DNA from 2 places in the Bacillus sp. FSL H8-0534 genome. Region 2 is predicted to be linked to the other one. Evidence: a T-box and tRNA genes for the amino acid it is inferred to sense, from the RefSeq annotation. Region 2 holds a T-box; the other holds one or more tRNA genes.
What was found. The T-box of region 2 lies ahead of proS (proline--tRNA ligase). A T-box ahead of a tRNA ligase gene usually reads a tRNA of that ligase, here a tRNA-Pro.

Region 1 (16,100 bases), 190 kb from region 2:
TAGTTTTTGGGGGAATGAAAATGAATGAAAAAGAAGTTCAAAGACTTGTAGAAGAAATATCGTTGCAATATTTCGGTAGGGCTTTTTTACATAAAGCAATGTTCAATAAACGACTACGTACAACTGGTGGGAGGTATTTATTGCGAAGTCATAATATAGAATTAAACTATCGTTATTATGAAGTGTATGGAGAAGAAGAACTGATTGGCGTTATTAAGCATGAGTTGTGTCATTATCATTTGCATATTATGGGGAAAGGGTACCAACATCGAGATCGAGATTTTCGTCAGTTAATGAAGAAGGTTGGTGCGCCTAGATTCTGTAAGAGAATGAGCGAAGAAGAGAAGGTGATTAAAACTCATATGTATGAATGTATGAGATGTTTTCTTCAATATAGAAGAAGGCGTCAAATAAATACAAAAAGATATGTTTGCGGGAAGTGTAAAGGTAGATTGAAAGAGATAAAAAACACCTTGACAGTTAAAAATCAATCCAGTATATTATAAACATGTCACGTTTGTACAAGAATTTGTATAAACGACTTGACTTATAGTATGAACTTTTATAAGATATAACTTGTCTTTCTTATTCCGCAGTAGCTCAGTGGTAGAGCTATCGGCTGTTAACCGATCGGTCGTAGGTTCGAGTCCTACCTGCGGAGCCATACAGAGAAGTACCCAAGTGGCTCAAGGGGCTCCCCTGCTAAGGGAGTAGATCGCTAACGCGGTGCGAGGGTTCGAATCCCTTCTTCTCTGCCATTCATATTGGCCCGTTGGTCAAGTGGTTAAGACACCGCCCTTTCACGGCGGTAACACGGGTTCGAATCCCGTACGGGTCACCACTTTTGGAGGATTAGCTCAGCTGGGAGAGCACCTGCCTTACAAGCAGGGGGTCGGCGGTTCGATCCCGTCATCCTCCACCATATATAACATATGAATAGTATCGTCGCGGGGTGGAGCAGTTCGGTAGCTCGTCGGGCTCATAACCCGAAGGTCGCAGGTTCAAATCCTGTCCCCGCAACCAATGGTCCCGTGGTGTAGTGGTTAACATGCCTGCCTGTCACGCAGGAGATCGCCGGTTCGACCCCGGTCGGGACCGCCATTTTAACTTCTGCCTTTGAGCAGTTGTTTTTTATTGGTTATTGTGATATGATGATTTTCGTCTCAAAAAACATTATATTTTTTGATGGGCTATAGCCAAGCGGTAAGGCAACGGACTTTGACTCCGTCATGCGCTGGTTCGAATCCAGCTAGCCCAGCCATTTACGAGCCATTAGCTCAGTTGGTAGAGCATCTGACTTTTAATCAGAGGGTCGAAGGTTCGAGTCCTTCATGGCTCATTCTTTTTTATTTCCGCGGGTGTGGCGGAATTGGCAGACGCACCAGACTTAGGATCTGGCGCCTTTGGCGTGGGGGTTCGACTCCCTTCACCCGCATATGCGGTCGTGGCGGAATGGCAGACGCGCTAGGTTGAGGGCCTAGTGGGGGAAACCCCGTGGAGGTTCAAGTCCTCTCGGCCGCACCAAAGAAAAATAAAAAAGTGCTTGCATTTGAAAATGCAGTGTGATAAGATAATTGAGTCGCTGAAATACAACAACGACAAAACATCATGAATAAGCGCCCGTAGCTCAATTGGATAGAGCGTTTGACTACGGATCAAAAGGTTAGGGGTTCGAGTCCTCTCGGGCGCGCCATAACGGGAAGTGGCTCAGCTTGGTAGAGCACCTGGTTTGGGACCAGGGGGTCGCAGGTTCAAATCCTGTCTTCCCGACCACGCGGGTGTAGTTTAGTGGTAAAACAAGAGCCTTCCAAGCTCTGGTCGAGAGTTCGATTCTCTTCACCCGCTTTTAGTTCTTTGAAAACTGAACGAAACAAACAACGTGAAACGTCAATTTTTATTTTAGATGCTAGACAAACTAACTTTATTGGAGAGTTTGATCCTGGCTCAGGATGAACGCTGGCGGCGTGCCTAATACATGCAAGTCGAGCGAATGGATTAAGAGCTTGCTCTTATGAAGTTAGCGGCGGACGGGTGAGTAACACGTGGGTAACCTGCCCATAAGACTGGGATAACTCCGGGAAACCGGGGCTAATACCGGATAACATTTTGCACCGCATGGTGCGAAATTCAAAGGCGGCTTCGGCTGTCACTTATGGATGGACCCGCGTCGCATTAGCTAGTTGGTGAGGTAACGGCTCACCAAGGCAACGATGCGTAGCCGACCTGAGAGGGTGATCGGCCACACTGGGACTGAGACACGGCCCAGACTCCTACGGGAGGCAGCAGTAGGGAATCTTCCGCAATGGACGAAAGTCTGACGGAGCAACGCCGCGTGAGTGATGAAGGCTTTCGGGTCGTAAAACTCTGTTGTTAGGGAAGAACAAGTGCTAGTTGAATAAGCTGGCACCTTGACGGTACCTAACCAGAAAGCCACGGCTAACTACGTGCCAGCAGCCGCGGTAATACGTAGGTGGCAAGCGTTATCCGGAATTATTGGGCGTAAAGCGCGCGCAGGTGGTTTCTTAAGTCTGATGTGAAAGCCCACGGCTCAACCGTGGAGGGTCATTGGAAACTGGGAGACTTGAGTGCAGAAGAGGAAAGTGGAATTCCATGTGTAGCGGTGAAATGCGTAGAGATATGGAGGAACACCAGTGGCGAAGGCGACTTTCTGGTCTGTAACTGACACTGAGGCGCGAAAGCGTGGGGAGCAAACAGGATTAGATACCCTGGTAGTCCACGCCGTAAACGATGAGTGCTAAGTGTTAGAGGGTTTCCGCCCTTTAGTGCTGAAGTTAACGCATTAAGCACTCCGCCTGGGGAGTACGGCCGCAAGGCTGAAACTCAAAGGAATTGACGGGGGCCCGCACAAGCGGTGGAGCATGTGGTTTAATTCGAAGCAACGCGAAGAACCTTACCAGGTCTTGACATCCTCTGACAACCCTAGAGATAGGGCTTCCCCTTCGGGGGCAGAGTGACAGGTGGTGCATGGTTGTCGTCAGCTCGTGTCGTGAGATGTTGGGTTAAGTCCCGCAACGAGCGCAACCCTTGATCTTAGTTGCCATCATTAAGTTGGGCACTCTAAGGTGACTGCCGGTGACAAACCGGAGGAAGGTGGGGATGACGTCAAATCATCATGCCCCTTATGACCTGGGCTACACACGTGCTACAATGGACGGTACAAAGAGCTGCAAGACCGCGAGGTGGAGCTAATCTCATAAAACCGTTCTCAGTTCGGATTGTAGGCTGCAACTCGCCTACATGAAGCTGGAATCGCTAGTAATCGCGGATCAGCATGCCGCGGTGAATACGTTCCCGGGCCTTGTACACACCGCCCGTCACACCACGAGAGTTTGTAACACCCGAAGTCGGTGGGGTAACCTTTTTGGAGCCAGCCGCCTAAGGTGGGACAGATGATTGGGGTGAAGTCGTAACAAGGTAGCCGTATCGGAAGGTGCGGCTGGATCACCTCCTTTCTATGGAGAATTGATGAACGCTGTTCATCAATATAAGTTTCCGTGTTTCGTTTTGTTCAGTTTTGAGAGAACTATCTCTCAGAAATAAATGTATGTTCTTTGAAAACTAGATAACAGTGTAGCTCATATTTTTTAATTTTAGTTTGGTTAAGTTAGAAAGGGCGCACGGTGGATGCCTTGACACTAGGAGTCGATGAAGGACGGGACTAACGCCGATATGCTTCGGGGAGCTGTAAGTAAGCTTTGATCCGAAGATTTCCGAATGGGGAAACCCACCATACGTAATGGTATGGTATCCTTACCTGAATACATAGGGTAAGGAAGACAGACCCAGGGAACTGAAACATCTAAGTACCTGGAGGAAGAGAAAGCAAATGCGATTTCCTGAGTAGCGGCGAGCGAAACGGAATCTAGCCCAAACCAAGAGGCTTGCCTCTTGGGGTTGTAGGACATTCTATACGGAGTTACAAAGGAACGAGGTAGACGAAGCAGCCTGGAAAGGCTCGTCATAGAGGGTAACAACCCCGTAGTCGAAACTTCGTTCTCTCTTGAATGTATCCTGAGTACGGCGGAACACGTGAAATTCCGTCGGAATCTGGGAGGACCATCTCCCAAGGCTAAATACTACCTAGTGATCGATAGTGAACCAGTACCGTGAGGGAAAGGTGAAAAGCACCCCGGAAGGGGAGTGAAAGAGATCCTGAAACCGTGTGCCTACAAATAGTCAGAGCCCGTTAATGGGTGATGGCGTGCCTTTTGTAGAATGAACCGGCGAGTTACGATCCCGTGCGAGGTTAAGCTGAAGAGGCGGAGCCGTAGCGAAAGCGAGTCTGAATAGGGCGTTTAGTACGTGGTCGTAGACCCGAAACCAGGTGATCTACCCATGTCCAGGGTGAAGTTCAGGTAACACTGAATGGAGGCCCGAACCCACGCACGTTGAAAAGTGCGGGGATGAGGTGTGGGTAGCGGAGAAATTCCAATCGAACCTGGAGATAGCTGGTTCTCCCCGAAATAGCTTTAGGGCTAGCCTTAAGTGTAAGAGTCTTGGAGGTAGAGCACTGATTGAACTAGGGGTCCTCATCGGATTACCGAATTCAGTCAAACTCCGAATGCCAATGACTTATCCTTAGGAGTCAGACTGCGAGTGATAAGATCCGTAGTCAAGAGGGAAACAGCCCAGATCGCCAGCTAAGGTCCCAAAGTGTGTATTAAGTGGAAAAGGATGTGGAGTTGCTTAGACAACTAGGATGTTGGCTTAGAAGCAGCCACCATTTAAAGAGTGCGTAATAGCTCACTAGTCGAGTGACTCTGCGCCGAAAATGTACCGGGGCTAAATACACCACCGAAGCTGCGAATTGATACCTATGGTATCAGTGGTAGGGGAGCGTTCTAAGGGCAGTGAAGTCAGACCGTAAGGACTGGTGGAGCGCTTAGAAGTGAGAATGCCGGTATGAGTAGCGAAAGACGGGTGAGAATCCCGTCCACCGAATGCCTAAGGTTTCCTGAGGAAGGCTCGTCCGCTCAGGGTTAGTCAGGACCTAAGCCGAGGCCGACAGGCGTAGGCGATGGACAACAGGTTGATATTCCTGTACCACCTCTTTATCGTTTGAGCAATGGAGGGACGCAGAAGGATAGAAGAAGCGTGCGATTGGTTGTGCACGTCCAAGCAGTTAGGCTGATAAGTAGGCAAATCCGCTTATCGTGAAGGCTGAGCTGTGATGGGGAAGCTCCTTATGGAGCGAAGTCTTTGATTCCCCGCTGCCAAGAAAAGCTTCTAGCGAGATAAAAGGTGCCTGTACCGCAAACCGACACAGGTAGGCGAGGAGAGAATCCTAAGGTGTGCGAGAGAACTCTGGTTAAGGAACTCGGCAAAATGACCCCGTAACTTCGGGAGAAGGGGTGCTTTCTTAACGGAAAGCCGCAGTGAATAGGCCCAAGCGACTGTTTAGCAAAAACACAGGTCTCTGCGAAGCCGTAAGGCGAAGTATAGGGGCTGACACCTGCCCGGTGCTGGAAGGTTAAGGAGAGGGGTTAGCGTAAGCGAAGCTCTGAACTGAAGCCCCAGTAAACGGCGGCCGTAACTATAACGGTCCTAAGGTAGCGAAATTCCTTGTCGGGTAAGTTCCGACCCGCACGAAAGGTGTAACGATTTGGGCACTGTCTCAACCAGAGACTCGGTGAAATTATAGTACCTGTGAAGATGCAGGTTACCCGCGACAGGACGGAAAGACCCCGTGGAGCTTTACTGTAGCCTGATATTGAATTTTGGTACAGTTTGTACAGGATAGGCGGGAGCCTTTGAAGCCGGAGCGCTAGCTTCGGTGGAGGCGCTGGTGGGATACCGCCCTGACTGTATTGAAATTCTAACCTACGGGTCTTATCGACCCGGGAGACAGTGTCAGGTGGGCAGTTTGACTGGGGCGGTCGCCTCCTAAAGTGTAACGGAGGCGCCCAAAGGTTCCCTCAGAATGGTTGGAAATCATTCGTAGAGTGCAAAGGCATAAGGGAGCTTGACTGCGAGACCTACAAGTCGAGCAGGGACGAAAGTCGGGCTTAGTGATCCGGTGGTTCCGCATGGAAGGGCCATCGCTCAACGGATAAAAGCTACCCCGGGGATAACAGGCTTATCTCCCCCAAGAGTCCACATCGACGGGGAGGTTTGGCACCTCGATGTCGGCTCATCGCATCCTGGGGCTGTAGTCGGTCCCAAGGGTTGGGCTGTTCGCCCATTAAAGCGGTACGCGAGCTGGGTTCAGAACGTCGTGAGACAGTTCGGTCCCTATCCGTCGTGGGCGTAGGAAATTTGAGAGGAGCTGTCCTTAGTACGAGAGGACCGGGATGGACGCACCGCTGGTGTACCAGTTGTTCTGCCAAGGGCATAGCTGGGTAGCTATGTGCGGAAGGGATAAGTGCTGAAAGCATCTAAGCATGAAGCCCCCCTCAAGATGAGATTTCCCATAGCGTAAGCTAGTAAGATCCCTGAAAGATGATCAGGTTGATAGGTTCGAGGTGGAAGCATGGTGACATGTGGAGCTGACGAATACTAATAGATCGAGGACTTAACCATATAATATGAAGCAAATGTTATCTAGTTTTGAAGGAATATACCTTCATAAGTCTGGTAATGATGGCAGAGAGGTCACACCCGTTCCCATACCGAACACGGAAGTTAAGCTCTCTAGCGCCGATGGTAGTTGGGACCTTGTCCCTGTGAGAGTAGGACGTTGCCAGGCTTTTATATCGTCGCGGGGTGGAGCAGTCCGGTAGCTCGTCGGGCTCATAACCCGAAGGTCGCAGGTTCAAATCCTGTCCCCGCAACCAATGGTCCCGTGGTGTAGTGGTTAACATGCCTGCCTGTCACGCAGGAGATCGCCGGTTCGACCCCGGTCGGGACCGCCATTTATACAAAGAAAAGAACGAAACAACTTGTTTCGTATTTTTTTATTTATTTTTAAGAAAACTTATAAAGACAGTCAATCTTACCCTTAGGACAACTCCTAAGGTCTTTTTTATATGTTCAAAATGAAACAAAGTGAAAAAATCTGTATAATAAAGAGCAGAGAATATTGTGAGTAAGGTAGGTGAAACCTTTGAATAAATATGAAATAACGACAACTTCTTCTGAAGAGACACAGAACTTATCAGAAAGGCTAGGACAACTTGTTAGGGAACAAGATGTACTTGTTTTAGAAGGCGATCTTGGTGCTGGCAAGACAACGTTTACGAAAGGTCTTGCAAAAGGCCTTGGTGTGAAACGAGTTGTAAATAGTCCGACATTCAATATTATTAAAGAGTACAAAGGGAGATTACCGCTATATCATATGGACGTGTATCGTTTAGCGGAAAGTGAAGAAGATTTAGGGTTTGATGAGTATTTTTATGGTGAAGGTATAACAGTAGTAGAATGGGCTCATTTAATTGAATCTTTTCTGCCAAATGAGAAATTAAAAATAAGCTTGTTCCATACAGGTGATGATACAAGAAAAATTGTGTTAGAGCCAAGTGGTGAACGCTATATTAGATTATGTGAGGAGCTATTACAAGATGAAAGTACTAGCAATTGATACTTCAAATTATGTAATGGGGATTTCTCTTATTGATGGAAATACTGTTGTCGGAGAAATCATTACGAATTTAACCAAAAATCATTCTGTACGCCTTATGCCGGCTGTAGAACAACTTCTGAAGGAATGTAATATAAAGCCGAAAGAGCTAGACAAAATCATCGTAGCGGCTGGTCCTGGATCTTATACAGGAGTTCGAATTGGTGTGACTGTTGCAAAAACATTAGCTTGGTCGTTGCAAATACCGATTGTCGGTGTGTCTAGCTTAGAAGTAGTGGCTGCGAATGGAGCGAATTTCCAAGGGGTTATTTGTCCATTGTTTGATGGACGTCGCGGACAAATTTATACGGGCTTGTATACATATAAAGAAGAGCAGTTATCTTCTGTAGAAGAGGATCGAATTATTCTTATTATTGATTGGTTACAGATGTTAAAAGATAAGGGGCAACCTGTTTTATTTATCGGCAATGATGTAGAACAACATAAAGAAACGATTGTAGAATATTTAGGAGATCGAGCTGTGTTTGCTTCTTTTACAAAGAACAACCCAAGACCAAGTGAGCTAGCATTTTTAGGATTACAAAAAGAGGAGCAAAGTGTGCATACATTTGTTCCGAGCTACCTCCGTTTAGCAGAAGCAGAAGCAAAATGGCTAGAAAGTCAAAAAAAATAGGGGTTATCAAAATGGATATTACATTTAGAAAGATGACGACTGATGATATTGCTCAAATTGTAGTAATTGAAGAAGCGTCATTCCCAACTCCTTGGACTGCTGATGCATTTTATCGTGAATTGACGATGAATGAATATGCACATTATGTCGTAATTGAAAAAGATGGTGTGGTAATTGGATACTGTGGATTGTGGATTATTATTGATGAATCACATATTACGAACATAGCCATTTTGCCAGAATATCGCGGTCAAAAACTTGGAGATGCTTTGCTGAAAGAAGTAATGGATCAGGCAAAAGAAATGGGAGCAAAAACGATGACACTTGAAGTACGAGTGTCAAATGAAGTAGCGAAGCAGTTATACCGAAAGTATGGATTCCAAAATGGTGGGATTCGTAAACGATACTATACAGACAATTATGAAGATGGTCTTGTAATGTGGGTGAATATATAATGGAAAAAAATACGATTATACTTGGTATTGAAACGAGCTGTGATGAAACGGCTGTAGCGGTTGTTAAAAATGGAACAGAAATAGTGGCAAATATTGTTGCTTCACAGATTGAGAGCCATAAGCGTTTTGGCGGAGTTGTGCCGGAAATTGCATCTCGTCATCATGTAGAACAAATTACAGTTGTATTAGAAGAAGCATTAAAGGAAGCGAACATTACATTTGAAGATATTGATGCAATTGCTGTGACGGAAGGGCCAGGTTTAGTAGGGGCACTTTTAATTGGTGTAAATGCAGCTAAAGCAGTTGCCTTTGCTCATAATATTCCTCTTGTTGGTGTTCATCATATTGCTGGGCATATTTACGCGAATCGCTTAGTAAAAGAACTACAATTCCCTTTGTTGTCACTTGTTGTGTCTGGCGGGCATACAGAGCTTGTTTATATGAAAGAGCATGGTTCGTTTGAAGTAATTGGCGAAACGAGAGATGATGCGGCAGGAGAAGCATATGATAAAGTTGCACGTACACTATCTATGCCATATCCAGGTGGTCCTCATATTGACCGTCTTGCTCATGAAGGACAACCAACGATTGATTTACCACGTGCATGGTTAGAACCAGATTCGTATGATTTTAGCTTTAGTGGACTGAAATCAGCAGTTATCAACACTGTGCATAACGCAAAACAACGTGGAGAAGAAATCGCACCAGAAGATTTAGCAGCTAGCTTCCAAGCGAGTGTAATAGATGTACTAGTAACAAAAGCAGCACGTGCTGCAGAAGCGTATGATGTAAAACAGGTGCTTCTCGCTGGTGGCGTTGCAGCGAATAAAGGACTTCGTGCACGTTTAGAGGAAGAGTTTGCAAAAAAAGAAGAAATCGAGCTCATTATTCCACCGTTATCTTTATGCACAGATAATGCAGCAATGATTGCAGCAGCAGGAACTATTGCATATGAGCAAGGAAAACGTGCAACATTGGCTTTAAATGCAAATCCAGGATTAGATATTGAAGCATAGTTATACACATAATTAACCACAACTTGTGGATAAAACCCATATTATCTGTTGATAATATGGGTTTTATTGTGAATATTAAATGTGCATAATTTTTTTGTGATTTGTGGATAATGTGGAAAAGTTATTTTTGTGTTTATATGATAAAGGTGGATATGTGCATAAGGTTGTGGATAACACTATTGAGGTCAGACCTTCGACCATAATCTTTTGTATTGAAAAATAAACAAGGTAGTTGAATGGCTTTCAACTACCTTGTTTTTATCATATAAATATATAAGGGTTATACGTGTAACTCTTCCCATTCCGCCATAAACTGCTCTAATTTTTCTTGTTTTGTTTGCTTTGCTGTTGTAATCTCACTAGCTCGTTCGTAGTCAGCATATACTTCAGGTAGACAAAGCTCCTCTTCTAATTGTTCAATTTCTTCTTCTAAATTTGCAATGTTTTGTTCAATTTCTTCAATCTTTCGGATGCGTTGGCGTTCTGACTTCTTACGTTCTTTTTCTTCAAGGTAATTTAATTTTTCTTGAGCGATAGTTTTTTGGACTGTTGCATCCTCTTCTTGTTGTTCAAATTCCGCACGTTCAATCATTTCATTTTTCTTTTCAATATAGTAGTCATAGTCACCTAAATATTCTTGTGCACCACCTGTTGATAACTCAACAACTGTAGTTGTGACACGGTTAATGAAATAGCGATCATGGGAAACGAATAAAAGAGTCCCAGGATAATCAATTAAGGCATTTTCTAAAATCTCTTTACTATTTAAATCGAGATGGTTTGTTGGCTCATCGAGAATCAGTAAATTAGATTTTTGCATCATCAATTTTGCTAGAGCTAATCGTGCTTTTTGACCACCACTTAAGGAAGATACTGGCTTTAATACATCGTCCCCTGTGAATAAAAAGTTACCGAGTATCGTGCGAATTTCTTTTTCTGGCTCTAGCGGATAATCATCCCATAGTTCGTTTAAAACACGCTTAGATGATGTTAAGTTTGCCTGTTCTTGATCATAATATCCAATAGATACATTTGAACCGAAAGAAACTTCACCGCCTAACGTCTTTAATTTATTCACAATTGATTTTAATAATGTAGATTTCCCAATACCATTTGGACCAACTAGTGCGACACTATCACCGCGGGTTAAGCGCATATTTACATGTTCAATAATCGGTTCTTTGTCATATCCAATTGAAACATCCTTTATTTGTAATACATCGTTTCCGCTTTGTTTTTCGATATCAAAGTGGAAGGATGCTGATTTAGAATCACCTAATGGTCTAGTTAGTAATTCCATTCTGTCTAACTGCTTCCGACGACTTTGTGCACGCTTTGTTGTAGATGCACGGGCAATGTTCTTTTGGACAAAGTCTTCTAGTTTAGCAATTTCCTCTTGTTGTTTCTCATAACGCTTCATTTCCTGCTCATGTAGTGCAGCTTTTAAATCTAAATATTTACTGTAGTTACCAACATATCGTCTGCTTTCTTTATTAGAAATTTCATATACTTGTGTAACAAGCTTGTCTAAAAAGTAGCGATCGTGGGAAACGATTAAAATAGCTCCAGGATAGCCTTGTAAGTATTGTTCAAGCCATGTTAATGTATCGATATCTAAATGGTTTGTTGGTTCGTCCAAGATGAGTAAGTCTGGTTTTGTTAGCAGTAGTTTCCCAAGAGCAAGTCTTGTTTTCTGTCCACCACTTAACGTAGAAATCGTTGTTTGGTGTGTTTCAACCGGAAAACCAAGTCCACTTAAAATGGAGCGAATATCAGCTTCATATTGATAACCACCTTGATCCTTGTAGTCTAACTGTAATTGATCATAATCAGCGAGTAATTTTTCGTACGTAGCAGCATTTGAAAAGTTCTCTTCCTTACCCATGTCTAGCTCTAACCTTCGAAGCTTCTTTTCCATTTGCTGCAGATGAGTAAAGACAGTAAGCATTTCATCCCAAATTGTTAAAGAAGTTTCTAAACCAGTATTTTGGGCCAAGTATCCAATTGAAACATCTTTTGGTTTTATAATTTCTCCACCATCGTGAGATAATTCACCGGCAATTATTTTTAATAATGTAGATTTTCCAGCACCATTTCGACCAACTAGTGCAATGCGATCTTTTGTTTGAACTTCCAATTTAATGTTTGCAAGAATTGTTTCAGCACCGTATAATTTTGAAAGCCCATTCACTTGTAATAAAATCAATGTTTTCACCTCAAATAATTTCTTAACTTTGCCATGTTTATATTTCTCAATCATACTAAAAATAGTGTATAGTTTAAAATAAGAGAGAAGTCTTCTCTCTATTATACAAGGAAAGTCATAAGTGCTAAACTTCTGTATTTGTTTTAAATCTGTGAACAAAGATAGGAAGAGAGGAGAGGTTATATGGATCAACAAAAGATTCCACAGGCCACTGCCAAACGATTGCCTCTATACTATCGATTTATCCAAAACTTATCTCTTTCTGGTAAGCAGCGTGTTTCATCGGCTGAATTGAGTGAAGCTGTAAAGGTAGATTCAGCAACAATTCGGAGAGATTTTTCATATTTTGGAGCGTTAGGGAAAAAGGGATATGGATATAATGTGAATTATTTACTATCATTCTTCCGAGAAACGCTTGATCAAGATGATATAACACGTGTAGCACTTATTGGAGTGGGTAATTTAGGGACCGCTTTCTTACATTACAATTTCACCAAAAATAATAATACAAAGATTGAAATGGCATTTGATGTCAATGAGGAGAAAGTTGGAAAAGAAATCGGAGGAATTCCTGTATATCATTTAGATGAATTAGAAGAGCGTTTAACAAATGATATACAAGTGGCAATATTAACAGTACCTGCTACTGTTGCACAGGCTGTAGCAGATCGATTGGCCGAAACAAATATACACGGAATTTTAAATTTTACACCAGCACGATTAAATGTTTCAGAAAATATAAGAATTCACCATATTGATTTAGCTGTAGAATTACAAACACTCGTTTATTTTTTGAAAAATTATCCACAATAAAACGCAGAGGAAATCCCTCTGCGTTTTATTGTTGCTTTTTCTTTGTAAATTTGACTAAGATAAGTCGAAGTGCCAAATTAAAATCAATTGTTGCCATAGCAGCAAACAGCAGTGTCCCAAAGTTCCAAATTGTATCTGTAACGTTCGTAATTGCGAAACGTGTAAAGACACAACCAAGAAGGAAATACAGTGCTGCCATGAACAATGGTGAGTTCCTCATATTTAAAATCCTCCGATAAATCCTTGCATTTTTTCTGCTTCTTTAATCATTTCTTGTATTTGTTCGTTACTTACCAGTACTTGGGCTATTGCAACTAATGTATTCATCGCAACATGTGCCATAATAGGAACGATAATTCGCTTTGTTTTTACATATAAAAAGGCGAATACAAGCCCCATGGAAGTGTATACCAATAAGTGTGTAAAATCAAAGTGAATTGCTGCAAATACAAGTGAGCTAATAATAGCAGCGATAAAGAAGTTGAATTTCTTATACAATGTACCAAATAAAATTTTTCTAAAGACAATTTCCTCTAAAATAGGCCCTATTATTGATATAACAATAAGGAACCATGGGGTGGTCCGTGCTATTTCCATCAAGCGAGCTGTGTTCTCAGATCCAGGTTTAATGCCCAATAAACGCATTTCGATTGTGCCTGCAATTGTTTGAGAAAAGAAAGCTAAAAAGAAACCGATAAAGATCCAACCGATTGTGGCAGGAATACTGGCGCGTTTTGTATCGAAACGACTTTCACGAATATCTGTTCGAAGTAGTAAAAGTACAATACATAATGCAATGAAAAAGCTAATAATTGCCCAGTGACCAGTCAGTAGCTGCATTTTTTCTTCTCTGGTGAACCCCCTATTATCATATAGTCCGGTTTTCAAAAGAAGCGGTAATCCAACAATACCTGATAATTGCATAAGAATGTATGTAACTATAATCCACCAATATTGTTTTTTCAAATTGGTTAACCATCCTTTCTAACTCTAGTTTATGAGATAAGGCGGGATAACATGTAAACATCCAGCCGGGGATACGTAATAACCATTCATATTATTATTTTTTTGTAAATCTTTCTTTGAAAATGAAATAGGAGACAGGAAAAAGCTGTACCTATAGAGAAAACAACTTATGGCATCTTCCATATTGTAACATACGATAAGTGAAAACGCTGATTCATATATATAAGGCTTTCGCGAGAATGGTTGCAGCGATAACAGAATGATTTTTCTTAGGAAGTTATATAAAAAAAGTTTATATAGCAATTTGCGAAAAAATTATGATTTTTTTACTTGCAAAAGAAAATTAGATTATTTATTATTATAAGTGTGTTAGCACTCGAGGTCGTTGAGTGCTAATAAAGAAAATTTACATAGAAAAATGAGGAGGTTATTGTTCATGCTAAAGCCATTAGGTGATCGCGTTGTAATTGAGCTTGTTCAAGCAGAAGAAAAAACAGCAAGTGGTATTGTATTACCAGACACTGCAAAAGAAAAACCACAAGAGGGTAAAGTTATTGCAGTAGGTACTGGTCGAGTGCTTGAAAATGGTGAGCGTGTTGCTTTAGAGGTAGCAGCAGGTGATCTTATCATCTTCTCAAAATATGCAGGTACTGAAGTGAAATATGAAGGTACAGACTACTTGATTTTACGTGAAAGTGACATTTTAGCAATTATCGGTTAATTATATACATTTTAAAAATCCAAGGGGGTCAATTATTATGGCAAAAGATATTAAATTTAGTGAAGAAGCACGTCGTTCGATGCTTCGCGGTGTCGACACTCTTGCAAATGCAGTAAAAGTAACGCTTGGACCAAAAGGTCGTAACGTTGTACTTGAGAAAAAATTCGGTTCACCACTTATTACAAATGATGGTGTAACAATTGCGAAAGAAATCGAATTAGAAGATGCTTTCGAAAACATGGGTGCAAAATTAGTAGCAGAAGTTGCTAGCAAAACAAATGACGTAGCTGGTGACGGAACAACAACTGCAACTGTATTAGCACAAGCTATGATTCGTGAAGGTTTAAAAAACGTAACAGCTGGCGCGAACCCAATGGGTCTTCGTAAAGGTATCGAAAAAGCGGTTGTTACAGCAATTGAAGAATTAAAAATAATTTCTAAACCAATCGAAGGTAAATCTTCTATCGCACAAGTAGCTGCTATTTCATCAGCTGACGAAGAAGTAGGTCAATTAATTGCAGAAGCAATGGAGCGCGTTGGTAACGACGGCGTTATTACTTTAGAAGAATCTAAAGGATTCACAACAGAATTAGATGTAGTAGAAGGTATGCAATTTGATCGTGGATATGCATCTCCTTACATGATTACTGATTCTGACAAAATGGAAGCAGTACTTGATAACCCATATATCTTAATCACTGACAAAAAGATTTCTAACATTCAAGAAATCTTACCAGTGTTAGAGCAAGTGGTACAACAAGGTAAACCACTTCTTATCATTGCAGAAGATGTAGAAGGTGAAGCATTAGCTACATTAGTAGTGAACAAACTTCGTGGTACATTCAATGTAGTAGCTGTTAAAGCTCCTGGATTTGGTGACCGTCGTAAAGCAATGCTAGAAGATATCGCGATCTTAACTGGCGGTGAAGTGATCACTGAAGAATTAGGACGCGACTTAAAATCAGCTACAGTTGCATCTTTAGGACGCGCTGGCAAAGTTGTTGTAACGAAAGAAAACACAACTGTAGTTGAAGGTGTAGGTAACACAGAACAAATCGAAGCTCGCATCGGTCAAATCCGTGCACAATTAGAAGAAACAACTTCTGAATTCGATCGTGAAAAATTACAAGAGCGTCTTGCTAAACTTGCAGGAGGCGTAGCAGTAATTAAAGTAGGTGCAGCAACTGAAACTGAGTTAAAAGAGCGCAAACTTCGCATTGAAGATGCACTTAACTCAACTCGTGCAGCAGTAGAAGAAGGTATTGTTGCAGGTGGTGGTACTTCACTTATGAACGTATACACTAAAGTAGCTTCTATTTCAGCTGAAGGTGACGAAGCAACAGGTATCAACATTGTACTTCGTGCATTAGAAGAGCCAGTTCGTCAAATCGCAATCAACGCTGGTCTAGAAGGATCCGTTGTTGTAGAACGCTTAAAAGGCGAAAAAGTAGGCGTTGGTTTCAACGCAGCAACTGGCGAATGGGTAAACATGCTTGAGTCTGGTATCGTAGACCCAGCAAAAGTAACTCGTTCTGCACTTCAAAACGCGGCATCTGTTGCAGCTATGTTCTTAACAACTGAAGCTGTAGTTGCTGACAAGCCAGAACCAAATGCACCAGCAATGCCTGACATGGGCGGCATGGGCATGGGCGGTATGGGCGGAATGATGTAATTTCATTCGCCAAAGAAACATTCATCTCTATATAGGGGTGA
Region 2 (13,720 bases):
ATACAAACCAGATGATTATTTTCTTCATAGAAAACCACCTTATAAAAAACTTACCCAAGCATTCTTCTTAAAATGGGATACAAAAGACAAGAGTAATCGTAAAGACTACTCTTGTTTTTTTCCCTTCTCTTCTTTTTCAATTTCGGATACTGATTTTTCAGGTTTTTTTATTAGTTTTCCACGTTCTCCAGAACGATCAAATTGATCTTCGAAATTTTCTGTAGTACTAATACGAGCTACAAAATCTAATTGTTGGTCATTATTTATATACCCTTTTAGTCTAGGAATTCCCATAGGGCTAGTTTCGTGTTCTGTAAATGTAATAGATTTTACATCTTTAACATTATAACGAATATATTTTTCAACTCTCGCCTCTTGTGCTTTCCAAAACTTTTCCTCTTTTTCTTTTTGTTTTAAGTATTCCATTGTAAAATACCCTCCTGCTATGAGCACCACAGCAGATACAAACCAGATGATTATTTTCTTCATAGAAAACCACCTTATAAAAAACTCACCAATGCATTCTTCTTAAAATGGAATACAGAAAACAAGAGTAGTGCAAAGACTACTCTTGTTTCTTTTCCTTCTCTTCTTTTTCAATTTCAGATACCGATTTTGCTGGTTTTTTTATTAGTTTTCCAAGTTCTCCAGAACGTGTGAAATCATCTTCGAAATTTTCTGTAGTACTAATATAAGCTATAAAATCTAATTTTTCATTATTGTTTATATAACCTTTTAATCTGGGAACACCCATTGGACTTACACTGTGTTCTTTAAATGTAATCGATTTTACATCTTGAATATTGTAATGAATATACTTTTCTACTCGTGCCTTTTGTGCCTTCCAAAACTTTTCTTCTTTTTCTTTTTGTTTTAAGTATTCCATAGTAAAATATCCTCCTGCTATAATACAAATAATGGATAAAATAATTACCAATTTCTTTTTCATTTAAAATCCCCTTGTATTTGAATATAGTTAAAATATACCATGAAATGAGTTGGAACATATGAGTGAATTTAAAAAGAACACAATTGCGACAGATGAAGATTATTTCAAATTATCAGATCATGTTTATGATGACGAAGTTTTAGAAAAAGGTAAAGAAATAGAAGGTATTGATGGGAAAACATGGAAAGTCATAGAATCAATTGATGCAGATTGTCTACAAGTAAAAAATGGATTACAAGCTATCGCAGTAGTACCAGCAGACAAATATGATGAAAATGCAACACATTATGATGATATAATCCTAGCATTTCGTGGAACAGAGCCTAAGCAATTAGCAGATTTCGTGACAGATATTGATCAGATTTCGTTCGGAATTAAAACACATTCTAAAGTAATTACTCCAAGTAACAGTCAAACAATAAAACCTGATTCTGCAACATCATTTGATACTGGATTGAAATGGGCAAAAAATGACATCGTAGAAAAATATCACCCTTCTTCTCTTCATACTACTGGACATAGTAAAGGTGGTGCAGAAGCGGACCTTATCGCTGCAGAATTAGATTGTTATGCAACTACATGGGCTGCACCGAATCCCTATCGTTTACTAAGTCCTGAAGCAAAAAAACGAGTAGATGAAGGGAAAATGGAAAATAAAGCAACTGATTATACACATGAGAATGACCCGATTGGTAACCACACTCAATTCGGTGCACCTCTAATTGGTAAGCAATACACAACGAGACAGAACGATACAAAAGAAGGATTTCTTACACGTTTAACTATGGACGGGCACGGCAGAGATACATATAGGGGATCCTTTCATTCAAATGGAAGTCCCATATTAAAATTAGAACCTGAAGATATTATAAGACAAGCAAAAAAAATTCAAACGCTCAGCAATCGATTATCAGATATCGCAAAAAATATAGAAGAGTTTCAAAGAAAAGAAGCTGAAGCAGTTCAAAAGTTAAAAAGTCAATTAAAACATGAAACAGGGTCAGGTGGAAGATATCATTTATTAGAAGAACACGAAGTAGATGAAGCCATCTCACAAATTGCTAAAATTAGAAAAGGTGGAAATGACTATTTTCATGACGCAAACATAGCCGAAGAATTAATCCATATTTTAAGAAAAGAACAAAAAAGTTTAAGCCAATTCGGAGATGAAATTAGTGATGCAGCAAATTCACTAAGAGATAAAGACAACCAATTAGCAGGAAATTTTCAGATTAAATAAGGGGATAATTATATGATGGATTTTATGGGAGAAATTAAAAAGATAGAAAAACAAATCGAAAATGCTGCAGGAGCCGCAGGAGATTTAGCAAATCAGGTTGTTGATGAATTACAAGCTGCTAAAAAACAAATTGAAAGAGAAATGCAGCGTATGATGTTAAAAACAGAGGTAGGGTTTAAATCAATAGATATTATAAAAGAAGATACATATGCTCTTCAAAAAAACATAGGGGTATTTCACGATTTACAAACAAGTATAAGAGATATAGCAGCAGAACTAGAGAAAAGTTTCGAAAGTAAAACTGGTAGTGAAATAAATGAAACATTAAAAAAATATGAAAAACAAATTAACAACAAAATTTTTAATGAACATGTTCACTTGGCAAACAGTTGCGGAAAAAAATAAGAGAAGTAGAAAAAACTAAAAAATCGCTATTATTATATTAATTTATACACATAAAAAAGTCCTCTTATATAGGACTTTTTTTCTTATTTCGAAAGTAAACTTTTAAATATTTATTTACATTCATTTCCCTTGATTTTATTGACTTTATCGCAACTTACCCATTTTCCTCAAAAATGACTAGAAAAGTATATATTCAAAACACTGTAAATAAAGAGGTGTAAAATCCATAAACAAAAAAACACATCTCATTGATGTTCAATCCATACCAAGATCACAAATTACCTTAAAATACATTGTCATTAATAAAGAAAAGAAAGATAATATACTTTATACTTTTTCCATCTAATACTATTAACTTTATAAAACAAAATATTATAAATGAAAAAATTAATAACAGGAGAACATGCATGGAGACAAAATTACAGCAAATTAAAATATCCTGGAAAGAATTTATTTTAGGAACATTGTTAGTCAACTTTATAGCAATAATAATTATAGGTATTCCATTAAAAATGACCAGTTCATTAAATTTCATTCAACAAAAATTTAACAATGATAGTCTTATAATTGTACAAGATTTTATATTTGATATTTTTTATTTATTTATATTGATTCTGTTTATATTAAAATATACACCTTTTCAAAAAATAATTATATCTGTATGCAATATCAAACCTTTATATTCATCTCAAACATATCTATATATTTTATTAGTATATATAATCGATACTTTTATCGATAAAATAACAAATTTATATTCTTATTCTGCTGAAATCCAAGCTGAACATTTAGGAATAGAAAATTTATATGAGCAATCATTCACTATTAATATAATTGCTATCCTATCAATTGCATTAATAGGACCAATTCAAGAAGAAATTATATATCGTGGGATTATACTTAAATTTTTTGAAACAAAATATTCTTTTCTAGCTGGATTAATCCTATCTAGTTTACTATTTGGAATTGCTCATAACTACGATATCGCATTTATTATTTCTGCAACAGTAACGGGAATCATGTATTCATTACTCTACAAAAAAACAAATTCCATTTTCCCTTGCATAATAGCTCATATTACTTACAATCTTTCTACATTTTTATAGATTATACTAAATATTATGTAAGTGGCTGTACGAAATGCTTTGAATCCTAACATCGTGGAACAAGATCATCGCTTGCATACATGACGTTCATGCCTTGTGCCTTATCACCTAAGTTTCCGCCATCGTTCCTTTTCGATATTGTTCTATTGGTTCATAGGAAACAATAGAAATAATTAAAACAAAATAACTCCATCCCCAAAATACATACTGTAAATTTAAACAAACATATAAATAGACCTTTATCTCAAATTTTATAAGTTCGAGATAAAGGTCTATTTTAAAACTTACATAATTAATACGCCTTGCCCCAATACACCATATGCTCTGCTTTCTTCCCACAGCATACACATTCTTGTACTAATTCTTCTTGCTCAAATGGTATACAACGCGATGATACTCCTGCTTCTTCTTTTAATTTTTCTTCACAAGCCAGCTCACCACACCACATTGCCTTAATAAACCCTTGCTTTTCATCAGCCGCTTGCTTCATTTCCTCAAAGGCTGTAACACTATATGTGTTTTCATCGCGAAATGCCTTTGCTTTATTAAATAGAGAATCGTGAATCTCATCAAGTAATGATGTGATACGCTCTTCTAATTGATCCATTGATACGAACTCTTTTTCCTTCGTATCGCGTCTGACAAGTACCACTTGATTCTTCTCTATATCTTTTGGACCAACTTCTAATCGAATTGGAACACCCTTCATTTCATACTCGTTAAATTTCCAACCTGGCGTTTTATTACTAGCATCTATTTTTACGCGCGCAACTTTTTGAATACGTCCTTGTAGCTGGGTTGCCTTTTCTAACACACCTTCTTTATGCTGAGCAATTGGTACAATAACAACTTGTACTGGTGCTACTTTTGGCGGCATCACTAGCCCGTTATTATCACTATGAACCATAATAAGTCCACCAATCATTCTTGTTGATACGCCCCAAGATGTTTGATGTACATATTGCCATTTTCCATTACGATCTAAAAATTTAATATCAAACGCTTCAGAGAAATTAGTCCCAAAGTTATGAGATGTTCCTGTTTGAAGCGCTTTTCCATCATGCATTAAACTTTCAATCGTATATGTTGCTTTCGCCCCTGCAAATTTTTCTTTTTCCGTTTTCTGTCCTTTAATTACTGGAATTGCTAAGTAATCTTCACAGAAAGAGGCATACAGGTTTAAAATGTTTAACGTTTCTTCTTGAGATTCTTCTGCCGTTTCATGAATTGTATGACCTTCTTGCCATAAAAACTCAGTTGTACGAAGAAATGGTCTCGTCGTTTTTTCCCAACGGACAACCGAACACCACTGATTATATAATTTAGGTAAATCATTATAAGACTGGACAATTTTTGAAAAATGCTCACAAAATAAAGTTTCAGATGTTGGACGAACGCAGAGTCGTTCCGCTAACTTCTCGTCTCCTCCATGTGTAACCCATGCTACTTCAGGTGCAAATCCTTCCACATGATCCTTCTCTTTTTGTAGTAAGCTCTCTGGAATAAACATTGGCATATACACATTTTCATGACCGGATTCTTTTAGTTTCCCATCCATCACTTTCTGCATATTTTCCCATAACGCGTATCCATACGGACGTAAAATCATACATCCTTTTACACTTGAATAATCAACTAACTCAGCTTTTTTCACAATATCGGTATACCACTGCGCAAAGTCTTCTTCCATTTTTGTAATAGCTTGAACTTGTTCTTTTGCCATATTCTTTTCCTCCTTTAGAAAATAAAAAAAGCCCGTGTCCCCTAAATAGGGACCGAGCTTTTGCCGGCGTTACCACCCTGATTCATGCACAAATAAATTGTACATGCTCTCTTTTTGATAACGGGAACTTCCCGCTGCATATGCAGAACGCAAAGGTAGGTTCCATATCGCCTTTTTAAGAATCTTCCAGCCAAATGGATTCTCTCTCTAGAAAAAAGGTGGGACATGTACTAATCCTTTTTCATCGTTATAACGAAATAAATTTGTTGAATATCATAATATAAATTCTATTTTAAAACAATAGCTAATTTTCTTATTTTTATATATTCTTTTCGTTTTTTTCTGTTTTATACTGAATTTACACATAATTTTTCCGAAAGAGTTTTACAAATTGATGAGTAATCATACCGATGATTGTTCCCACTAAAACAAAGAAACATGCAATACCATAACCCATTCCATCCCATCCTCCAATAGCGAAGATAGTAAAAGGAAAGAAAGCTAAACAAAGGAGAATTAAAATAAGTGCAAATATAATATCAAACGGTCTCTTTGGAAATTGCTTCTTTAATAAAAATGAAACAGCAAATACAATGAGAATTGTTACAGCTCCAATTATAAAAAACACTTCAAATCCATTCATTCCATATCCTCCTTCCATCAATTTCCCTATAATTATTATATGTTTTAAAATTCAAAAAATAAACAATAAACCTTCCTCATGGATGATTTTTTATAATCAGATATTAATAGTGATATACAATAATAAGTATCATAAAATTTGCAGGGATCTACTAAATGTCCCTTATCAATTTTTTATTTTCGCCCTAAGCAATTTTACAATTTGATGAAGTAACATTCCAACAACTGTTCCAATTAGTATAAAGAAACATAAGAAACCATATGCCATACCTTCAAATCCACCAATAAAAAATAACGTGATTAGAAAACAAATTAGACAAATTATAATGATAATAAGACCAAACGTAATATCAAATGAGCGATTCGGAAAGCTTTTTCGTAACATGAACGACACAAAGAAAACAACAATTACTGTTAGGATACTAATTATTAAAAAGGTTTCCATCTTTCTTCCCCCTTGATTTCTTCTTACGCACATTATACTCTTATCAGTCTGAATATATAAAAAATACTTTCTTCTCCGAAAGATATTTTTATTACTAGGTATTAATAGTAATATATAATAATAGGTTATATAACAGGAGGTATACACAATGGGCAAGCCATTAACAAATCATGTAATTGTTTTATCTTTTGACTGTTTATCAGCTTTAGATTTTCCTATATTACAAGAACTTCCTCATTTTCGGTCTTTAATAGAACAAGGTGCAATTGCAAAAAAAGTAGAAGCTATTTATCCTTCTGTAACATATCCAAGTCACGCCACTATTGTAACTGGTAACTATCCTAACAAACATGGTGTTGTAAGCAATACATTACTTCAGCCTGGCAGGGAATCACCAGATTGGCATTGGTACCGCCGTTCTATTAAAGGAACGACATTATATGACGAGGCACGAAAAGCGAATTTAACAACAGCTGCACTTCTATGGCCTGTTACAGGAAGAGCAAAAATTGACTACAACTTACCTGAAATTTTTCCAAACAGACCGTGGCAAAATCAAGTTCTTGTTTCATTATTTAGTGGAAGCCCGTTGTATCAGCTAGATTTAAATCGTCGTTTTGGCCATATTAGAAAAGGGTTGTCACAGCCCGAACTTGATGATTTTGTCCTCGCCTCAGCCGTACATACCATACAAACAAAAAAACCGAACGTCATGTTTGTTCACTTTACAGATTTAGATACACAAAGGCATTATCATGGATTTTCTTCTACAGAGACAACAGCTGCTATTCAGCGGCACGATGAGAGACTGGGGAAGATTATCAAAGCATTAAAAGTAACTGGTATATACGAAGCAAGTACAATTATTGCCCTCGGTGATCATAGCGCTCTAAGTGAGAATAAGGCTATTCAATTAAATGTTCTTTTCCATCAAAAAGGACTCATTTCAGTAAATCAAGATGGCAAATTAACAAACTGGAAAGCTTATTGCCAAAGCTGTGATGGCTCTGCTTATGTACATGTAAAGGATAAAAATGATATCCAAACTATACAAGTTGTCCAACACCTTCTTGAAGAACTCCTTCAAGATAAACAAAATGGAATCGAATTTATCCTTCATGATGAAGGCGCAAAAGAGCGCGGTGCTGATGGAAACTGCCTTTTTATGCTTGAAGCAAGAGAAGGCTATTACTTCACCGAAAACTACACAGGAGAGTTTATAAAAGAAATCTCGGAAAAAGATGTAACTCCCAGTAAAAAATACACGTTCGGTACGCATGGCTATTCTCCAACAAAACCAAACTATGAGACCATCTTCATCGCCGCTGGAAAAGGCATTCGCCAAGGTGCAATTATTCCTTATATGCGTCTCATTGACGAAGGACCGACCATTGCACGGTTGCTCGGATTATACCTTGGTGAAACTGACGGAACTATAATAGAGGATTTACTTCAATTGTAAAGAAATGTGTATCTATGTAAAAAATACGTAAAACTTACCTCTGTTTCTCTTTTTCCTATTTCTATTTTTGTACACTAATGTTAGAACGACTATAAGGAGGAACATTCTATGAAAAAAATGTCCAGACAAGAAAAAAGCTGGATATTGTATGACTGGGCCAACTCGGTATACTCGCTCGTCATTACAACTGCACTATTTCCTATTTATTTCAAAGCTGCTGCAAAAGAAGCAGGTCTATCTGGAGCAACTTCAACAGCTTATTGGGGATATGCAAATTCTCTCTCAACACTTTTAATTTCTATTCTCGCTCCTATTCTCGGTACAATTGCCGATTATAAAGGCTTTAAAAAACGCTTTTTCACATTCTTTTTTGGACTCGGTATTATATTTACAAGTATGCTAGCTGTTGTTCCAACATCACAGTGGTATTTACTACTAGGCTGCTATATGCTCGCTTTAGTTGGATTTGCTGGAGCAAACATTTTCTATGATGCATTTTTAGTAGATATCACAACAGAAGATCGAATGACCCGAATTTCAACTCGTGGTTTTGCATTAGGCTATATCGGAAGTACAATTCCATTTATTGGATGCCTCACTCTAATTATCCTTGCCCAAAAAGGAACAATCCCATTATCAGTTGGTATCGCCAGTCAAATTTCCTTTGCAATTACAGCTCTTTGGTGGGGATTATTTACGATTCCGATGCTCAAAAATGTGGAACAAACGCATTATATTGAAAGGCATCCAAAACCGATCACAATGAGTTTTAAGCGCCTAGCTAATACATTTAAAAATATCCGTCAATATCGCACTGTATTTTTGTTCTTGCTTGCTTATTTCTTCTACATTGATGGCGTCGATACAATTATTACAATGTCCACAGCTTATGGCACAGACCTTGGTATTAGTGCGACAAACTTACTTATTATTTTATTTGTAACACAAATTGTCGCTTGTCCATTCGCCTTGGTGTATGGGAAACTATCTGAAACGTTCAAAGACAAGAAAATGCTTTATGTCGGTGTTATTATTTATATCATTATTTGTGCATACGCTTATTTCTTAAAAACAACACTCGACTTTTGGATTTTAGCAATGCTTGTCGCAACTTCTCAAGGCGGAATTCAAGCGCTCAGCCGCTCATATTTTGCAAAGTTGGTACCGAAAGAATCTGCAAATGAATTCTTCGGATTCTATAATATTTTCGGTAAGTTCGCAGCTATTATGGGACCCGTATTAGTCGGTGTAACAACTCAGCTAACAGGAAGAACAAATGCTGGTGTACTAAGCATTATCGTTTTATTTATAATCGGCGGATTCATACTAACACGAGTACCAGAAAATGCGACTTCTGTTACACCACCTGCTCCAAAATCGGAAACACTATAATAGAAAATGTCCCTTTCTGCATGCAGAAAGGGACATTTTCTATTATTCTATCGACACCTTCCACTACCATATATATCTATTTTAATTTCCCGATATCTAAGTCGTGGTTATGAAAAAAAAAGAAGTTCTCCACTCGTTTTCTCCTTCTGTTTTCACATGGCATGGGGTAAAAAAGACACCGACCGCTCCTACCCATGGGCGGATGCTCTCTCCCACCTAAAAGGAATAGTTTTATGTCGGTCTTTCAATCCGTATTTATATAAAAACTCTACTGCTTATACAAAAATAATTTATCAACCGTTGTCCCTAATACTTCAGCTAAACGAAATGCCAGAGCTAAACTTGGATCATATTTATTATTTTCAATTGCATTTATCGTCTGTCTCGATACTTTACATTTATCAGCTAATGCACCTTGTGAAATATGATTTTCAGTGCGCAATGCGTAAATTTGGTTTTTCACATCTTTTCTCCTAGCCTGTAAAATTATTTTTACAATATCAGTATATATTTGGTACATATAGTTGTCAAAAAATCCCCATATAAAGTGAAACTTTAATCAGTGGGGGTCTTACTGTCCGTTAATGCGGGATAAAAAAGGAGCATGAATCGCTCCTGTTCTAGTAGAATTCCTACACCAAAGAATCCGTAACCCCCTTTTGATTTGCATCCTCTTTTTTATTTCTAACTTCTTCATTTATTCTCATACGTAAAATTGGTAAAATCGCGAGTAAAATAAGTGACATCGCTATACAAAATACAATAATAAGTGAAGTCGCTTCTTTTAATCCCCCAGCTAGTGAATTTCCAATTAACATAGTTCCCATAAAAAGCGGTAAAATTGTACCATTTACACGTCCTACCATATTCTCCGGTACAAGCTGAATCATAAGTGTTCCAACCACAATGTTCACACAAGCTAAGCAAATTCCCGTTCCAAACCGCATCAAACTAGTAATCCAAAATGATGTAGACAGTCCTTCTACAAGAAAAGACATAGCCAAAACACCCATACCAAACACAAACATTTTTTTCGGATTCACTTTTGAAGCAAAGACTGCTGCAACGACGCCTCCAATGAGCATACCTATTCCATCAGCAGCTGCTAAATATTGAACAGCCTCCTTCTCCATTCCCAATCGTTCAATAACAAGAAATATTTCTAATGGATTTGTTAATCCTACTGCTAATCCAATAATTGCGAAAGTAATTGTAATCATACATAAATTTTTTGTTTGAAGGACATACCTCCATCCCTCTTTTATATCATTCCATAATGAAATACCCTCAGTTTTCTCTTTTTCTATCCATCTTGGTAAAAACGGAAGAGTAATAGCCGATAACACAAACAATCCAATTAAGCTATATAGTGAAATAAACAACCCAAGCTGTGTATAAACAATCGATCCTACAACTGGCCCAAAAATCATAAATAGTGACTGTAGCGTTTGGTTTATTGCAATTGCATTTGCAACATGTTTTTCTTCTACGTAGCGTTTAAATATTCGTGACGATGAAGGCTGAGAAAATTGTCCAACAACCGCTGAAACAAGCGCTGCAAAAAATATAGCCTGCCAATAATCCATTTTTAACAAGAACACAATTCCAATAATAGATACCATACTCAGCATATCCCCTACTACCATCGTTCGTTTCGGATTCCAACGATCTGCTAACGCACCACCAATGAATGAAAAAACAAAAATGGGTGCGTATTCCATAACCGATAATAATGAAACTGAAACGGGATCATTATTTGTTCGCTCCATAACGAAATACAAAAGTGCCATATTTCGAATCCAAATTGCAAACTGCTGTAAAATATCAGACGCCATAACAAGCATAAATGCTCGATTTTTAAATAAAGATTTCATACTATCTCCCCTTTATAAACCGACCGTCCAGTCTAATTTAGTATGAAAGAAAAGCTGCTGATTTAAGATTCAGCTGCCATTCCTTGTAGCAGTACATCTATTGCCTTCTTGTAAATGCGTTTCATTTCTGTAGAGTCTAGCTCATAGTAAAGTACCCCAAGCCCTGATAATAAGCCATTTACAATGTACATAAGATCCCTGGTATCTCCTTGACGGAATTCTCCAGATTTTATACCTTCTTCAATTAATTTTTCAAAAACACCATATGATGCCCTTGCTAAAACCAGCATTTCATCCAGAGTTTCTTTGCTCACAATTTGACTTGTAGAAAACTCTTCCACGGCACTAAAAATAGGCTGTTGTATATCTTCCACGTGGTACTCTGCAAGCCCATATAATTTTTCGGTACTCGTATGATAATGCTTTTCTTTTTCATTCCACTTTTCAAGCCAATCATACGTATGTTGTTTTACTACAAATAAAAATAATTCTTCCTTGCTTTTAAAATGATAATAAATGCTACCTTTACTACGTTCAGTAATTTCACAAATATCTTCCATAGATGTTGCAGCGTATCCTTTTTGTGAAAATAACTCTTCCGCTTGGTACGCTATTTCTTTTTTTATCTCTTCTGCACTCTTCCTCATGTTCACACCTCACCAAACCGACCGTTCAGTCTAATATTAACAAATATAAACCCTCTTTTACAAGAGGGCATATTCCTTATTTAGGAAAAAGTATTCTCAAACCATGTTCGAAGTGTATGAATAGCTCCAACCTTCAAACCAAGTTTAACAATAAATACTCCCCCTGCAACTAATAAAAATAAAGCTACCTTCCCTTTATTTTTAACTTTCGGCTTCTTCTCCATGTTCATTCCCCTTATAACATCATATATTCCTTATTTATTAATACATTGCATTTAAACAAACGTTTGTTTAGCTGATTCTATACGGATTCAAGTCAACTAATCAAACGTTTGTTTAAAAAGAAGTACGCCCATAAAGAGCGTATTTTTTTAATCTCCACCGCCGCCACAGCTACCGCCATCACCACCTGAAAAACCGCTATCTCCTCCAAACGAACTTCCACAATCATGTGAATTATCGCTATCAGATCCTGCAAAGAAAAATGGTGTAGAAGTAGCCGTAGTGGATGTACTATCACCAGTACCTGATTTATAAAGATTTACTTTCCGTTTATTCGATCTAATTGATTTTACAATCATTCCAATTAAAACTAAAAACAATAATACCGCTATTACAAATCCCATATGAAATCCCCCTTTCATTTTCCGAACATTTGTAATCTTCATTCTATATCCCCTAAGGAAATAAATCGTGACTCACAAAGTATTTCTTTTCCTTGATGAAATAATAAAACTGTTGGTGCTGTAAATACTAAATACTTCGCTGAAATTTCTTTCATATCCTCCAACGAAACGACAATATTTTCCACATTTTTATAATGCTTTAACAAACGATTTACCTTCTCTAACATCACATCACGCCACAATTTCCGGTTTTTATGAATAAAAGTAATCATCCTTGTTCTTCAATATATGCTATTAATTCTTCTATTACATATTTTTACTATTATTTTACACGAAAAATTCAAATGATACCACGATATGGTATCTAAAAAAATTAGGTCTCAATTTTATTTATACCTATATTCCAAAAAATAAAAAAGTGCGGTACCTCTTATATTAGAGCTACCGCACTTTTTCAATCTTTCTTTAATTTTCTCGCAATCCCGTTCCCTAGAGATTGTAATCCTTGAACAAGAATAATTAGGATAAAGACTGTTGCATACATCACTTCTGGCTCATAACGCAAATGACCGAATCGATATGCTAAATCTCCAAGACCACCTGCTCCTACAAGTCCAGCCATCGCAGTTGCACCGATTAATCCAATCGTTGCGATGGTCAAGCCGAGCACAAGCGATGGACGCGCTTCTCTAACCATAACGTGCCAAATAATTTTTATAGTAGAAACTCCCATTGCTTGATACGCCTCAATTACACCACGATCCACTTCTAGTAAAGCTGTTTCCATTAAACGTGCAATATAAGGAGCTGTAAATACAACAAGCGGTACAATCACACCTTTCACACCAATTGAAGTTCCCATAAGCAGTTTTGTAAACGGTAGAATGAAGAATAATAGAATAATAAATGGAATAGAACGAATGACATTAATAATTGTATTAAAAATAGGGTATACGATTTTATTCTCTAGTTGACCACCAGGCCTTGTTAAAACAAGTGTTACTCCTAGTGGCAATGCAATAATAATTGATATAAGTAGTGAAATTGATGTCATTTGAAACGTTTGAATCGTTGCTTCCCATATCACGTTACTCCATTCATCCAAAAAGGACTTGTTTCCCATACTCTTTCCTACCTCCTTCTACGATGATTCCTTGTTCCTGTAAAAATACTAAAGCTCTATGTACCTCGTTTTCTTCACCTTGCATA

Region 1: it encodes a tRNA-Pro, which carries the amino acid that the T-box ahead of proS (proline--tRNA ligase) is inferred to sense. The anticodon was not compared.

Annotation. Positions count from the first base shown of each region.
Region 1 is NZ_JBBOUC010000001.1:2,857,161-2,873,260, reverse strand. Features, by position in the region: gene MHH71_RS14630 (SprT family protein) at 21-506, shown strand; tRNA gene MHH71_RS14625 (tRNA-Asn) at 590-664, shown strand; tRNA gene MHH71_RS14620 (tRNA-Ser) at 668-758, shown strand; tRNA gene MHH71_RS14615 (tRNA-Glu) at 767-841, shown strand; tRNA gene MHH71_RS14610 (tRNA-Val) at 847-922, shown strand; tRNA gene MHH71_RS14605 (tRNA-Met) at 947-1,023, shown strand; tRNA gene MHH71_RS14600 (tRNA-Asp) at 1,026-1,101, shown strand; tRNA gene MHH71_RS14595 (tRNA-Gln) at 1,187-1,261, shown strand; tRNA gene MHH71_RS14590 (tRNA-Lys) at 1,267-1,339, shown strand; tRNA gene MHH71_RS14585 (tRNA-Leu) at 1,355-1,435, shown strand; tRNA gene MHH71_RS14580 (tRNA-Leu) at 1,439-1,524, shown strand; tRNA gene MHH71_RS14575 (tRNA-Arg) at 1,617-1,693, shown strand; tRNA gene MHH71_RS14570 (tRNA-Pro) at 1,697-1,773, shown strand; tRNA gene MHH71_RS14565 (tRNA-Gly) at 1,775-1,845, shown strand; rRNA gene MHH71_RS14560 (16S ribosomal RNA) at 1,922-3,473, shown strand; rRNA gene MHH71_RS14555 (23S ribosomal RNA) at 3,619-6,540, shown strand; rRNA gene rrf (5S ribosomal RNA) at 6,591-6,706, shown strand; tRNA gene MHH71_RS14545 (tRNA-Met) at 6,718-6,794, shown strand; tRNA gene MHH71_RS14540 (tRNA-Asp) at 6,797-6,872, shown strand; gene tsaE (tRNA (adenosine(37)-N6)-threonylcarbamoyltransferase complex ATPase subunit type 1 TsaE) at 7,064-7,537, shown strand; gene tsaB (tRNA (adenosine(37)-N6)-threonylcarbamoyltransferase complex dimerization subunit type 1 TsaB) at 7,518-8,210, shown strand; gene rimI (ribosomal protein S18-alanine N-acetyltransferase) at 8,222-8,665, shown strand; gene tsaD (tRNA (adenosine(37)-N6)-threonylcarbamoyltransferase complex transferase subunit TsaD) at 8,665-9,681, shown strand; gene MHH71_RS14515 (ABC-F family ATP-binding cassette domain-containing protein) at 9,962-11,887, opposite strand; gene MHH71_RS14510 (redox-sensing transcriptional repressor Rex) at 12,071-12,700, shown strand; gene MHH71_RS14505 (YdiK family protein) at 12,726-12,920, opposite strand; gene MHH71_RS14500 (CPBP family intramembrane glutamic endopeptidase) at 12,923-13,666, opposite strand; gene groES (co-chaperone GroES) at 14,103-14,387, shown strand; gene groL (chaperonin GroEL) at 14,425-16,059, shown strand.
Region 2 is NZ_JBBOUC010000001.1:2,673,065-2,686,784, forward strand. Features, by position in the region: gene MHH71_RS13695 (DUF1433 domain-containing protein) at 1-28, opposite strand, end outside; gene MHH71_RS13700 (DUF1433 domain-containing protein) at 106-489, opposite strand; gene MHH71_RS13705 (DUF1433 domain-containing protein) at 566-949, opposite strand; gene MHH71_RS13710 (lipase family protein) at 1,008-2,189, shown strand; gene MHH71_RS13715 (hypothetical protein) at 2,202-2,594, shown strand; gene MHH71_RS13720 (CPBP family intramembrane glutamic endopeptidase) at 3,002-3,700, shown strand; gene proS (proline--tRNA ligase) at 3,993-5,423, opposite strand; T-box leader at 5,468-5,677, opposite strand; gene MHH71_RS13730 (YesK-like family protein) at 5,782-6,066, opposite strand; gene MHH71_RS13735 (YesK-like family protein) at 6,232-6,510, opposite strand; gene MHH71_RS13740 (alkaline phosphatase family protein) at 6,659-7,972, shown strand; gene MHH71_RS13745 (MFS transporter) at 8,081-9,364, shown strand; gene MHH71_RS13750 (helix-turn-helix transcriptional regulator) at 9,633-9,884, opposite strand; gene MHH71_RS13755 (MFS transporter) at 9,997-11,238, opposite strand; gene MHH71_RS13760 (TetR/AcrR family transcriptional regulator) at 11,301-11,885, opposite strand; gene MHH71_RS13765 (hypothetical protein) at 11,966-12,109, opposite strand; gene MHH71_RS13770 (hypothetical protein) at 12,257-12,511, opposite strand; partial or broken gene MHH71_RS13775 (thioredoxin family protein) at 12,550-12,818, opposite strand; gene MHH71_RS13780 (methionine ABC transporter permease) at 12,966-13,634, opposite strand; gene MHH71_RS13785 (methionine ABC transporter ATP-binding protein) at 13,609-13,720, opposite strand, start outside.